Regions from separate parts of the Caballeronia jiangsuensis genome, predicted to be linked through region 1. Evidence: predicted binding sites of a transcription regulator. Region 1 holds the regulator's gene; the other holds the start of a gene.

What was found. Region 1 encodes FliA, which starts transcription of late flagellar genes. Its sites were predicted from a motif close to CTAAAGTTTNNNNNNNNNNNGCCGNTA; they were not measured.
Region 2: fliS (flagellar export chaperone FliS) is a predicted target of FliA. The motif match lies at 3,567-3,593, and genes of this name have one in related genera.

Annotation. Positions count from the first base shown of each region.
Region 1 is NZ_JAQQDB010000011.1:158,169-163,675, reverse strand. It holds gene PQR08_RS14140 (Rieske 2Fe-2S domain-containing protein) at 1-479, opposite strand, end outside; gene PQR08_RS14135 (diguanylate cyclase) at 671-1,765, shown strand; gene PQR08_RS14130 (RNA polymerase sigma factor FliA) at 1,767-2,501, opposite strand; gene PQR08_RS14125 (MinD/ParA family ATP-binding protein) at 2,517-3,434, opposite strand; gene flhF (flagellar biosynthesis GTPase FlhF) at 3,427-5,229, opposite strand.
Region 2 is NZ_JAQQDB010000081.1:4,072-9,578, forward strand. It holds gene fliH (flagellar assembly protein FliH) at 1-116, opposite strand, end outside; gene fliG (flagellar motor switch protein FliG) at 109-1,104, opposite strand; gene fliF (flagellar basal-body MS-ring/collar protein FliF) at 1,094-2,866, opposite strand; gene fliE (flagellar hook-basal body complex protein FliE) at 3,143-3,508, shown strand; gene fliS (flagellar export chaperone FliS) at 3,732-4,151, shown strand; gene PQR08_RS38220 (flagellar protein FliT) at 4,180-4,509, shown strand; gene fliK (flagellar hook-length control protein FliK) at 4,553-5,507, shown strand, end outside.

The sequences.
Region 1 (5,507 bases):
ATATCGAGAAAATTTTCGACGACGCGCGGCGCCGATGACCTCACCGTCTGCGGCGCGAGATTGATGCGCCGGCCACCGGGAATCGCGGCTTCGGGAAAGAAGTCGAGCGCGTAGGCCGGCTCGCCGAAGCACATCCACACGACGCCGTACTTCTCCTCGCTGACGAACGTCGTCGCGCAGGCACGTTTCGGAGGACGCAAAGATGGATTCGATGGAATCCGCAAACACTGCCCTTCGATGTCGTAACGCCAGCCGTGATACGGGCACACGATCTGATCGCGCATCACGTGCCCGAGCGACAACTGCGCGCCCCGATGCGGACAGTAATCGCGCCACACATGCGCCGCGCCGATACTGTCGCGCCACACGACAATCCGCTCATCGGCCACGACGAACCCGCGCGCGCCGCCTTCGGGAACGTCTTCGCTATTGCAGACCGGCAGCCATTCGCCGGCCAGAGAAATGGATTCGTCGCGCATCACGGTGAATCGGAAATAGAAGTGCGAAAGCCGTTATTACACGAAACACAGCGTCTTCGCAAAACGTTGCAAAATAGCGGATCGCTCGCTCGGCGCAATTCGATACCACGCCATAAAGCCGATGCCACGCGACGGGGCCGCAGTACACGACAGCAAGATAAAAGAAAGAAATCACCATCCAGGGGTTCAGTATGGAGCAGGCGCATCAACCGGCACGCCGGCCTTATGCCTTCGCATGGTCCGAGCACCGGAATCCCGAGCGCGAGCAGGCCACGCTGCGGGTCTGGATGGGAGCGGCAGTTCTTCTGGCCTACGGCATCTTCGCGTGGCTCCGGCCTTCCTACGATGCACTCGCGGTCGCGCGTCTCATCGCGCTCTACGTGTCTTACGGTGCGGCCACGCTGCTGATCGTCAGCCGCATGAGCACGCCGTCGGAGAAGCGTCTCACGGTCACGACCATCGTCGATCAAACGCTGCTCGGGCTCGCGCTTGCAGCGGGCGGCGCGATTGCGCTGCCGCTCATCTGGGTGATGTTCTGGTTTCTGATCGGCTCGGGATGCCGTTACGGCAAGCGCACGCTCGCGGTGTCGTGCGCGACGGCGCTTATCGTCGTGATGGCGCTCGGCGTCTGGCAGCCGTGGTGGCGCGCCAATCTTCCCGCCGCGATCGGGCTCGGTTTGAGCGTGCTGGGCGCATCGGTGTATTTGAGCGTACTCGTCGATCGCCTCGGCAATGCGAATCGCGATCTCGCGCGTCAGGCATCGACCGATCCGCTCACGGGCCTGTCCAACCGATACGCGCTCGAACGGATCGTCGATCGTGCGATGACCGCGCGCGAAACCGATGGCGACGATGCCACCGCGCTCCTTCTCATCGATCTCGACGGCTTCAAGGAAGTGAACGATACCTACGGTCACGCGGTCGGCGACATGCTGCTGCAAGCCTTCGCGCAATCGCTCGCGAAGCGCATGCGCAAGTCCGACACCATCGCGCGTCTGGGCGGCGACGAGTTCGTCGTGCTCGCGCATCAGGTGCGCGACCGCGCGGCGGTGCTATCGGTGGCCGACAGCATTCACTCGATTCTCGACGCGATGACATCGGTGCAGGAGCGGCCGGTGTCGGTATCGGCGAGCATCGGCGCGTGTCTGCTTTCGAGCGCGACGAGCGCGCAGCAGTCCGGCATCACCGCCGTGCTGCGCGCCGCCGATCGTGCGATGTATCGCGCGAAAAGTCTCGGCGAAGGGAAAACGGTCTTCGCCGAAACGCGCGACTTCGAAACGAGCTGAATCAGGCCTCGACGCTCGTCCACGCCTGCTCGCGCAGCTTCGTGCGCAGACGTGCGACCGCCTGGCTGTGCAGCTGGCACACGCGCGATTCGCTCACTTCCATTACCGCGCCGATTTCGCGCAGGTTCAGGCCGCGTTCGTAGTAGAGGCTCATCAGCAGCTTCTCGCGCTCGGGCAGCTTGTCGATCGCTTCGATCAGCGCGCCGCGCAGGCTGTCGTCGAGCAGCGCCGAAAGCGGATCCGAGCGATCGACGCAATAGCGGTCGAGGAACGGCTCGTCGTCGGCGGAGCGGTCGAAGTCTTCGTAGTAGATCAGCTGGCTGCCGTGCAGATCCTGGAGCATCGACTGATACTCGTCGAGCGGCATCTTCATGTGCTCGGCGATCTCCGTCTCGCTCGCGGAGCGGCCGAGGTTCTGCTCGACCTTATGCACCGCCGATTCCACTTCGCGCGACGTCTTGCGCATGCTGCGCGGCAGCCAGTCGTTGGCGCGCAGCTCGTCGAGCATCGCGCCGCGAATGCGCTGGCTCGCGTAGGTTTCGAATTGCGCGCCTTGATCTTCCTTGTAGCGGCTCGCCGCGTCCAGCAGACCGATCATGCCGGCCTGGATGAGATCGTCGAGATCGACGCTCGCCGGCATCTTGGCGACGAGCTGAAGCCCCAGCCGACGAACGAGCGGCGCATATTTCGTCAGGACGTCCGACTGTGAGAGTTTGCCTTGGGCGTTATACATCATGGTCACCTATCTTGATCACATCGACGCCGTGCTGCTCATTGCAAAGTCGTGAAGCGCGGCCACACGATGCGCCGCCTCCCGCCCGCCCTGTTCAGAGTCGCCAACCGGAATTCGCGCGTCTGGCTGGCCGTTCGCCGCGCGCATGTACGGCGCGGGGCGCATCGGCCAGTGGAGGAGCTCCGCCGCGATCGCGCGGTAGTCGCGTGCCGCGGCCGTGGCCGGGAACGCTTCGACTGCGCAGCGTGAGAGTTCCTTTGCCCGAGCGACGCGCGCATCCTCGGACACATACCCTGCCTGCACGAGCGACACGGCCAGATACCGGCTCGCGACGCCCGACAGGTTGTCGAACGCGACCGCCGCGTCAGCCGGGTTCTGCACGTGATTGATGAGCACGCGGAACTGGCCGATCGCATGGGCGTAGTGCAGGCGCTTCATGCACGCATACGCCTCGGTGATCGCCGACGCGGCCACCCGCGTCACGATGAGAAAGTCATGCGCCTGTGCCGCGAGCGTCGACAGCGCGCCGTGACGGTCCAGTTGCGCATCGATCAAAACGATGTCGGCCGGACCATCGAGCAATGCGCGGCACTGCGCGGCGTCGTGGCTGATGCGCTCGTCGCGCGGTGCGGCGATCTGCGAGAAGCCGAACGGCGTGCGCTCGACGACATCGGCGAGCGCGCGGCGGCCGGACATCACCGCGGCGAGCGTGCCTGCATCGGACAAACCCAGCATGCGGCTCACCGATCCCGCGTCCTGATGCTCGTCGATCACGAGCACATCCTTGCCGTGCACGGACAGCGCCGCGCCGAGATTCACCACCGCCGACGTGCACCCGATGCCCGCCGGCCCGCCCGCAACCGCCACCACGCGCGAACCGGCACGCGTGAGCAGCCGTCGCAGACCTTCCGCCTGGTCGAGCACGAACTTATCCAAAGTGCACCCCATGCAGTTCGGTCGTGGCGCGCGCGGACAATGCGGAGAGCAGCGCCGGCACTTCTTCGTCCTGCGGCACGAACGGCGAGCCGTCGCGGGGAATGCAGAATGCGCTCTTGATGAGAAAACGCTTGGTCGCGACGTACAGGTTCTCCGGCACCTTCTGGCCGGTCGACACGTAATGCACCGGCAGCTTGTAGCGGATGACCGTATCGAGCACGCCGCCGAGATTCGTCGCTTCGTCGAGCTTGGTCAGGATGCAGCCCGCGAGCGGCGGCTGATCCGCGGCGCTCTTGTATGCCTGCACGACTTCGTTGAGCGTGTCGCCGTGGCTCGTCGCGTTGAGCAGCAGGATGCGCTGCACCGGATGACCCGCGCCGCACAGCATCGCGATCTGATCCGAGACCATGCGGTCGCGCTGGCTCATGCCGATCGTGTCGATCAGCACGATATGTTTGTTGCGCAGCTCGGAAAGCGCGAGCTGCAGGTCGGCGGCGTCCTTCACCGCGTGAACCGACACGCCGAGAATCTTGCCGAAGATGCGCAGTTGCTCGTGCGCGCCGATCCGGTAGCTGTCGGTCGTAAGCAGCGCGACCTTGCTCGCGCCGAAGCGCATCACGCAGCGCGCCGCGAGCTTCGCGGTGGTCGTCGTCTTGCCGACGCCCGTCGGGCCCATCAGCGCGAACACGCCGCCGCGTTCCATCAGCGCATCTTCGCTATCCATCACCGGGATGTTCGATTCGAGCACTTCCTGCACCCATTCGAGCGCGCCTTCCACGCTTTCCATCTCCGGCATGTTGTCCACCATCATGCGGACGAGTTGCGCGGAGAAACCGGCGGCGAAGAGACGCTTGGTCAGCGCGCCGCCCGTCGGGTTGCGGCGCTGGCGCTCGCCCCAGAGCAGACCGGAGAAGTGCTCTTCCATCATCGAGCGCATCGACGAAAGCTCGTTCATCACCGTTTCGTTGACGACCTGCTCCATGCGTGCGCGGATCGCTTCCGTCACGACCGCCGCCGCGTTCGCCGGCAGACCTTCGAAGGCGCCTTCCTGCGCAGCCGGCGCGGTGCTCGCCGCCGGTGCTTCGGCGTGCGGCGCGCTCGCGTTGATCTTCTGCGCGGCGCGGCGTGCGGCGACCTGCGCGGCTTCGCGTGCCCAGTCGGGCGTTTCGACCTTCGATTGAACGCGCGCCTGAGCGATGGCTTCCGCGCGGTTCGCTTGCGCATGCGCTTGCTGGCGAATCGCGTACTTGCCTGCTTCCGGCGTTCTGTCGGCGCGCGTCTCTTGCGCGGCGACAGGAACCGGCACGCCCATACCGCGAGCGATCGCGGCGGACGCCGTCAGCGGTCGGTTCGACGGCATCGTCGCCTGCTGCGCGATGCGCTTCGCGTGCTCGATCAGCCACGGATTCGAGTCGGCCATCGTGCGCGGCGCTTCTTCGTCGGATGCGGCTTCGTGTTCGTGCGCGAAATCGTCTTCATCGTCGGCGTCGGTGTTTGCGCCGAAGACCGACGAAAACACGTCGCCGCTCGCGTAGGGATTCGCGGCGGATTGCTTAGCCGGCAGCGCGGCGGCCGCGGCAGCCAGCGCGGCGCGCGACGAGCCCGCCGAGCGCACGGCCTGTTCCTTCGCGGCCGGCGAGATCGACGCGATATCGCTGTCCGCGACGCCGACGATCTCCACGGAACCATCATCCAGCGTGCGATTGGACAGCACCACGGCATCGGGGCCGAGCGCTTCACGAACCTGGCGCAATGCGTCGCGGCTGTTCGCGCCGATGAATTTACGAATGTTCAAACTTGCCCCCGATGAGGTGAAACTGCGATCTTTGCGAGGCGGACCCGCTTGGCTCGTTGCCGTGTCCGCTTTTCAGTGAAGCCATTATTGCGAACTCCACCCTTTCTCCATCGCTGGATAAGGGGCGAGAAAAAGGGGTATTTCGGCTGATGGAAATGCCGCGGGCGGCGCGAACAGGTCGCGCGCGCCGGGAAAAAATTCCGCTTTGCTTCTGGCCGCGTGCTCGCCCGACGGCGTAAGCTTTAGGGCAATTCGCTCACGGTCCGGCCCGCATCCAC
Region 2 (5,507 bases), on a different contig from region 1:
AGCGCGGCCTGTTCCGCCGCGCTGTCGTCGACCTTGATTTCGACAGGATCGAACGAGGCCATTTCCCAGCGCTGATACGCCGAGAGCGGAGTCTTTTGCACGCGAGCGTCAGACATATGCATCCTCCGCCTTGCCGCCTAGCTGGATCTGGCCGTTTTCCGCGAGATTGCGGACGATCTGCAGAATCTTGCGTTGCTGCTGCTCGACTTCCGACACGCGCACCGGACCGCGCGAATCGAGGTCTTCCGCGAGCAGTTCGGCCGCGCGCTGCGACATGTTCGACAGGAACTTCTGGCGCAGCGCCGGCTGCGCGCCCTTGAGCGACACGATCAGCGTCTCCGACTCCACTTCCTTCAAGAGAAGCTGGATCGCGCGGTCTTCCAGGTCGAGCAGGTTCTCGAACACGAACATCTGGTCGATGATCTTCTGCGCGAGTTCGGCGTCGTATTCGCGCACGTTCGCGATCACGCCTTCTTCATGATTGCTCGACATGAAGTTGAGAATCTCGGCCGCCGTGCGGATGCCGCCCATCGGCGCGCGCTTCAGGTTGTCGCTGCCGGAGAGGAGCGTCGTCAGCACGTCGTCGAGTTCGCGCAGCGCGGCGGGCTGAATGCCGTCGAGCGTCGCGATGCGCAGCAGCACGTCGTTGCGCAGACGGTCGGCCAGCAGCGACACGATCTCCGAAGCCTGATCGCGGTCCAGATGCACGAGGATCGTCGCGATGATCTGCGGATGCTCGTTCTTGATCAGCTCCGCGACCGCGCCCGAGTCCATCCACTTCAGGCCTTCGATGCCGCTCGTATCGCTGCCTTGCAGGATACGGTCGATCAGCGCGCCGGCCTTGGTTTCGCCGAGCGCCTTCGTCAGCACCGAGCGGATGTACTCGCTCGAATCGAGCGACAGCGCGGTGTGCTGCTCCGCTTCCGAAACGAATTCGGTCAGCACGTTGTCGAGCTGCTCGCGCGTCACGTTTTTCAGCGCCGCCATGGTCGCGCCGATCTTCTGCACCTCGCGCGGAGCGAGATACTTGAAAACTTCGGCGGCTTCTTCCTCACCGATCGACATCAGGAGGAGAGCGGCTTTATTCAGGCCTTCAGCGTTCATCGGACACCCAGTTCTTCACGACCGTCGCAACGATTCTCGCGTCCTGACGCGCCACCATGCGCGCGTAGTCGAGGTTGCGATCGAATTTGGCCTTCTTGCTTTCATGACCGAGGAGACTGACCTCGGCATCCTTGTCCTCGTCTTCCTTCTTCTGCCCGCCGTCGAGCGACGGGCCATCGAGCAGCGAGAGTTCATCCGGTGCGCCGAGCGCGGGGGCGGCTTCGGGCAGCGGCGGGAAGGCGCGGCGCATCGCCGGCTTCACCATGCTGAAGTACAGGAACAGCCCGACGATCCCGATGCCCACGTACTTCGCCGCCTGGATGCCCCACGCGATCATCTGCGGGGTGCGCCACCACGGCACGTCCGGCGTCACGTTCAGGTCGGCCGAGAACGCGCTGTTCACCACGTTCACCGAGTCGCCGCGCTTCTCGTCGAAGCCCATCGCGTCCTTCACGAGCTGCTGGACCTGCGCGAGCTTGTCGGCGGCGAGCGGCGTCATCGTGACGTTGCCCTTCGCGTCGACCTTCTTGTCGTAGTTCACGACGACCGCCACCGACAGGCGCTTGATGCCGCCCGTCGCCTGCTCGAAATGGCGCACGGTGCGATCGACTTCGTAGTTGGTCGTCGTGTCGCGGCGCTGGTTTTGCGGCGTCGTCTTCGTGCCGACGGCGCCCGAAGCTGCCGCGTCGATCGGCGCGGAAGCCGGCTGCGGCGGCTGATTCGAGAGCGCGCCCGGCACGCCCGATGCGCCGCCGCCCGTCGTTTCGCTCGATTCGCTCGACTGCTGGCTGCGGATCGCCGTGCTTTGCGGGTTACCGTTCGGACCGTAGCTTTCGGCGGTCTGTTCGAGCTTCGAGAAGTCGATGTCGGCGCTCACCTGCGAGCGGGCGTTGCCGGCGCCAAAGAGCGGCGCGAGAATCGCGTCGATGCGCTTTTGCGTGTTGTGCTCGATCTGCTGCACGTACTTCAGTTGCGACGCATCGAGGCCGCTGGCGGCGCTCTGGCTCGTGAGCAGGTTGCCGTCCTGATCGACGATATTCACGTTCTTGACCGGCATGTCCGCGACGCCGGACGCGACCATGTGCGCGATCGCGACCACCTGGCCTTCGTCGAGCACGCGGCCCGGATACAGATTGACCATCACGGACGCGGTCGGCAGTTCCTTGTCGCGCACGAACACGCTCGGCTTCGGAATCGCGAGATGCACGCGCGCCGACTTCACCGACGAGATCGCGCCGATCGTGCGCTCCAGCTCGCCTTCCAGCGCGCGCTGATAGTTGACCTGCTCGGCGAACTGGCTGATGCCGAACTTCTGGTTGTCCATCAGTTCGAAGCCGACCGAGCCGCTCTTCGGCAAGCCCTGGCTCGCGAGACGCAGACGCGTTTCGTGAACCTGCTCGGCCGGCACGAGAACGGCGCCGCCGCCGTCGGACAACTTGTAGGGAATGTTGCCCTGCTGGAGCGCGGCAACGATTGCGCCGCCGTCCCGGTCGGAGAGATTGGAGAAGAGGACGCGGTAGTCCGGCTGGCGCGACCACATGACGAGGCCGGCGATCACCATCGCCAGAATCGCGACGGCCACGATGAGCGGCACGCGCGGATTCGAGCGGAACTGGTTGAGCATCGGCACGCGCTGCGCGAAACCGCCGAAATCGGCGCCACCCGCGAGTCCCGGCGCGGCCGTTCCGGCTGCTCCCGGTTGTGCGCCCGCCAGGCCCATTCTGGCGTCGGGCGTGATGAGTGAGTTGTTGGGCGTATCCATTTAGCGTCGAAGCTCCGAATCCTGAGGTTCTCCTCCCGCCGCTTCCCGCTTTTCATGTCAGCGGCGGTGGAGGACTTTTCACGATGGGGATTATCCGCAGAAGATTGCAACTCGATTCGCTGAATAGAGCGGGGTTTTCCCCGTTCTTCCCGCGCTTTGAAAAACCGCCGGCTGCTAATCTTTTTCGTACTCGGTGAACCTCCGCGAAACGCATCCCGAGCACCCAGGTCCACGCCACGCGAGGCGCCGGCTTTCCCCCTGTCACCCGGAGTCAACATGAACTTTCCGATCAATCCGCTTTCCGCCGCGCTCTCGGCCATTCAGTCGCTGGCATCGCAAGCCGCGGGCGGCGTGTCCGGCCCGACCAGCGCAGCGGGCGCCGTCACGGGCCAGAGCGGGACATCGGGCGCGGCGAGCGTCGGCAGTTTCTCCGATGCGCTGAAATCGTCCATCGACAAGATCAGCGACAACCAGACCAAGGCGCTCGGCGAGGCGCACGCTTTCGAGATCGGCGCGCCGAACGTGTCGCTCAACGACGTGATGGTGGACATGCAGAAGGCGAACGTCGGACTGCAATTCGGGTTGCAGGTGCGCAACAAGCTCGTGTCGGCCTACAACGACATCATGCAGATCTCCGTCTGACGATCCGTTCGCGATCCAGCCCCCAATCGTTGTTGCGACGGCTCTAGAGTCCCGAGTCCTAAAGCTTTGCCGCGTTTCTCCGATAACCCCGATAACGGCACGGCGAACGATGGTTCGTTTGCCCGCGCCGGTTTTTGCCGGGCGCACGGGGATCCGGACGAGAAGCAGGGCGTCCGTTTGAAGCAAGCGGAACGCCGCGGCATCGCATAAGGAGAATCGAGAGATGTATTCCCCAGGACACGCTGGAGCCAATGCCTACGCACGCGTGGGCGTGCAGACAGGGGTGATGGGAGCCAGCCCGCACCGTCTGATCGTGATGCTGTATCAGGGCGCACGCCAGGCGATCGCGCAGGCGCGCATGCACATGCAGCAGAACAACATCGGCGCGCGCGGCACGGCGATCAGCAAGGCCATCAGCATCATCGAGAGCGGCTTGCAGCAGGCGCTCAACAAGGATGCGGGCGGCGAGATCGCGGAGCGGCTGGACGCGCTGTACACGTATATGACGCGCCGGCTGCTCGAGGCGAACCTGAAGCAGGACGAGACGATGCTGGTCGAGATCGACAACCTGCTCGCGACGCTCGAAGACGCCTGGGTGGGAATTGGACCGGAAGTGGCGCAAATGACCGCCGCGCCCGTTTGACACGATGCGCGTCGACTGCCTCGAAAGAATGAAGACGACACAAGAATATTTCGCCCACTACGAAGCCATCGCGGCGGTTTCCGGCCAGATGCTGGCGGCTGCGCGCGGCGGCGAATGGAGCGAGCTGAAGGCGTTGCAAGGCACGTACCGCGAGTTGATCGAGCAACTGAAGCAAGTGGATTCCGGCTCGGAACTCGACGAAAACGCCCGTGCACGCAAGCTGGACCTCGTGAAGAAGATTCTCGCCGACGACGCCGCGATCCGCGATCTGACGTCGCCGAGCCTCGCGCGTCTTTCGGCGCTTTTCACGGTCAACAGCCCGGCGCGCGTACTGAAAAAAATGATCGGACTGCGCTAGGCGCTGGTCCGCGCCCGATCGCGGCGCATATGAGGATGTGGGCATGACTGGACTCGATACCGCGATCGCATCGTTGCTCGCCAGCCGCACCGAGCTCCTGTTGTCCGCGATCCGTGCGCCGAACGGAGTGAGCGGCAGCGGCGTCACCGGCGCGAGCGTCGGACAGACGACGACGCAGACGGACATGTCGCAGACCGTCGGCACGCATCCCGGCGCGGCGACGCCGGCGGCATCGGCGCAAACCGCGTTCTCCAGCGTCGCGCGCACGCTCGACGTGATTTCGCGCTTTCCCGGCGCGACGCCCGCGCTGACCGGCGATACGCCGCTCTGGCCGACTCCGCCGCGCCCCGCGAGCGCCTTCGCCGCGCTCACGACCGGCCTCTTCGATACCGCTTTCTCTTCCAACGCCGCCGCGGTTGCCGCAGCGCGCGCCGCGACGCAGAATCTGCCGCCGCTGCCCGCCGCCGCGCTCGCGACCGCGCTGGCGAAGACCGTCGACGAAAGCGGGCTCTTCTACGAATCGCATCTGGTGCAATGGCTCGCGGGCCAGCGTAGCGCCGCGTCGCTCGGCAACGAGCCGCAGGCGCGGGCCGATGCGCGTTCGATGTCCTTGCCGTTCGATTTAGCGAACGTCCCGACGCCCGGGGACGCCTGGCTGGACGACGCCCGCGCGCCGCAACCCATACCCGATCTGCCCGACTTTCACGGACGCCCGGTCGCGACGCCGCAGACGCCGCAGCAGGCGGCCGCGCTCGCGGCGTCGGTGCGCGATGCGCCGCCGTCGGCGCTTTCGAATTCGCAAAGCGGAAGCGTCAGCGCCGGCATGAACGCGCAGAGCGCGCAGCCGAGCCAGCAGGAATCGGCGTTGCAGGCGTCGGTCGCGGCGGGCATCCATCCGGCGACGCTCAATGTCGTGCGCCAGCAACTCGACGTGCTCGCGAATCAGCAGTTCCGCTGGCAGGGCGAGGCGTGGCCCGGCACGCGCTTCGAGTGGGAAG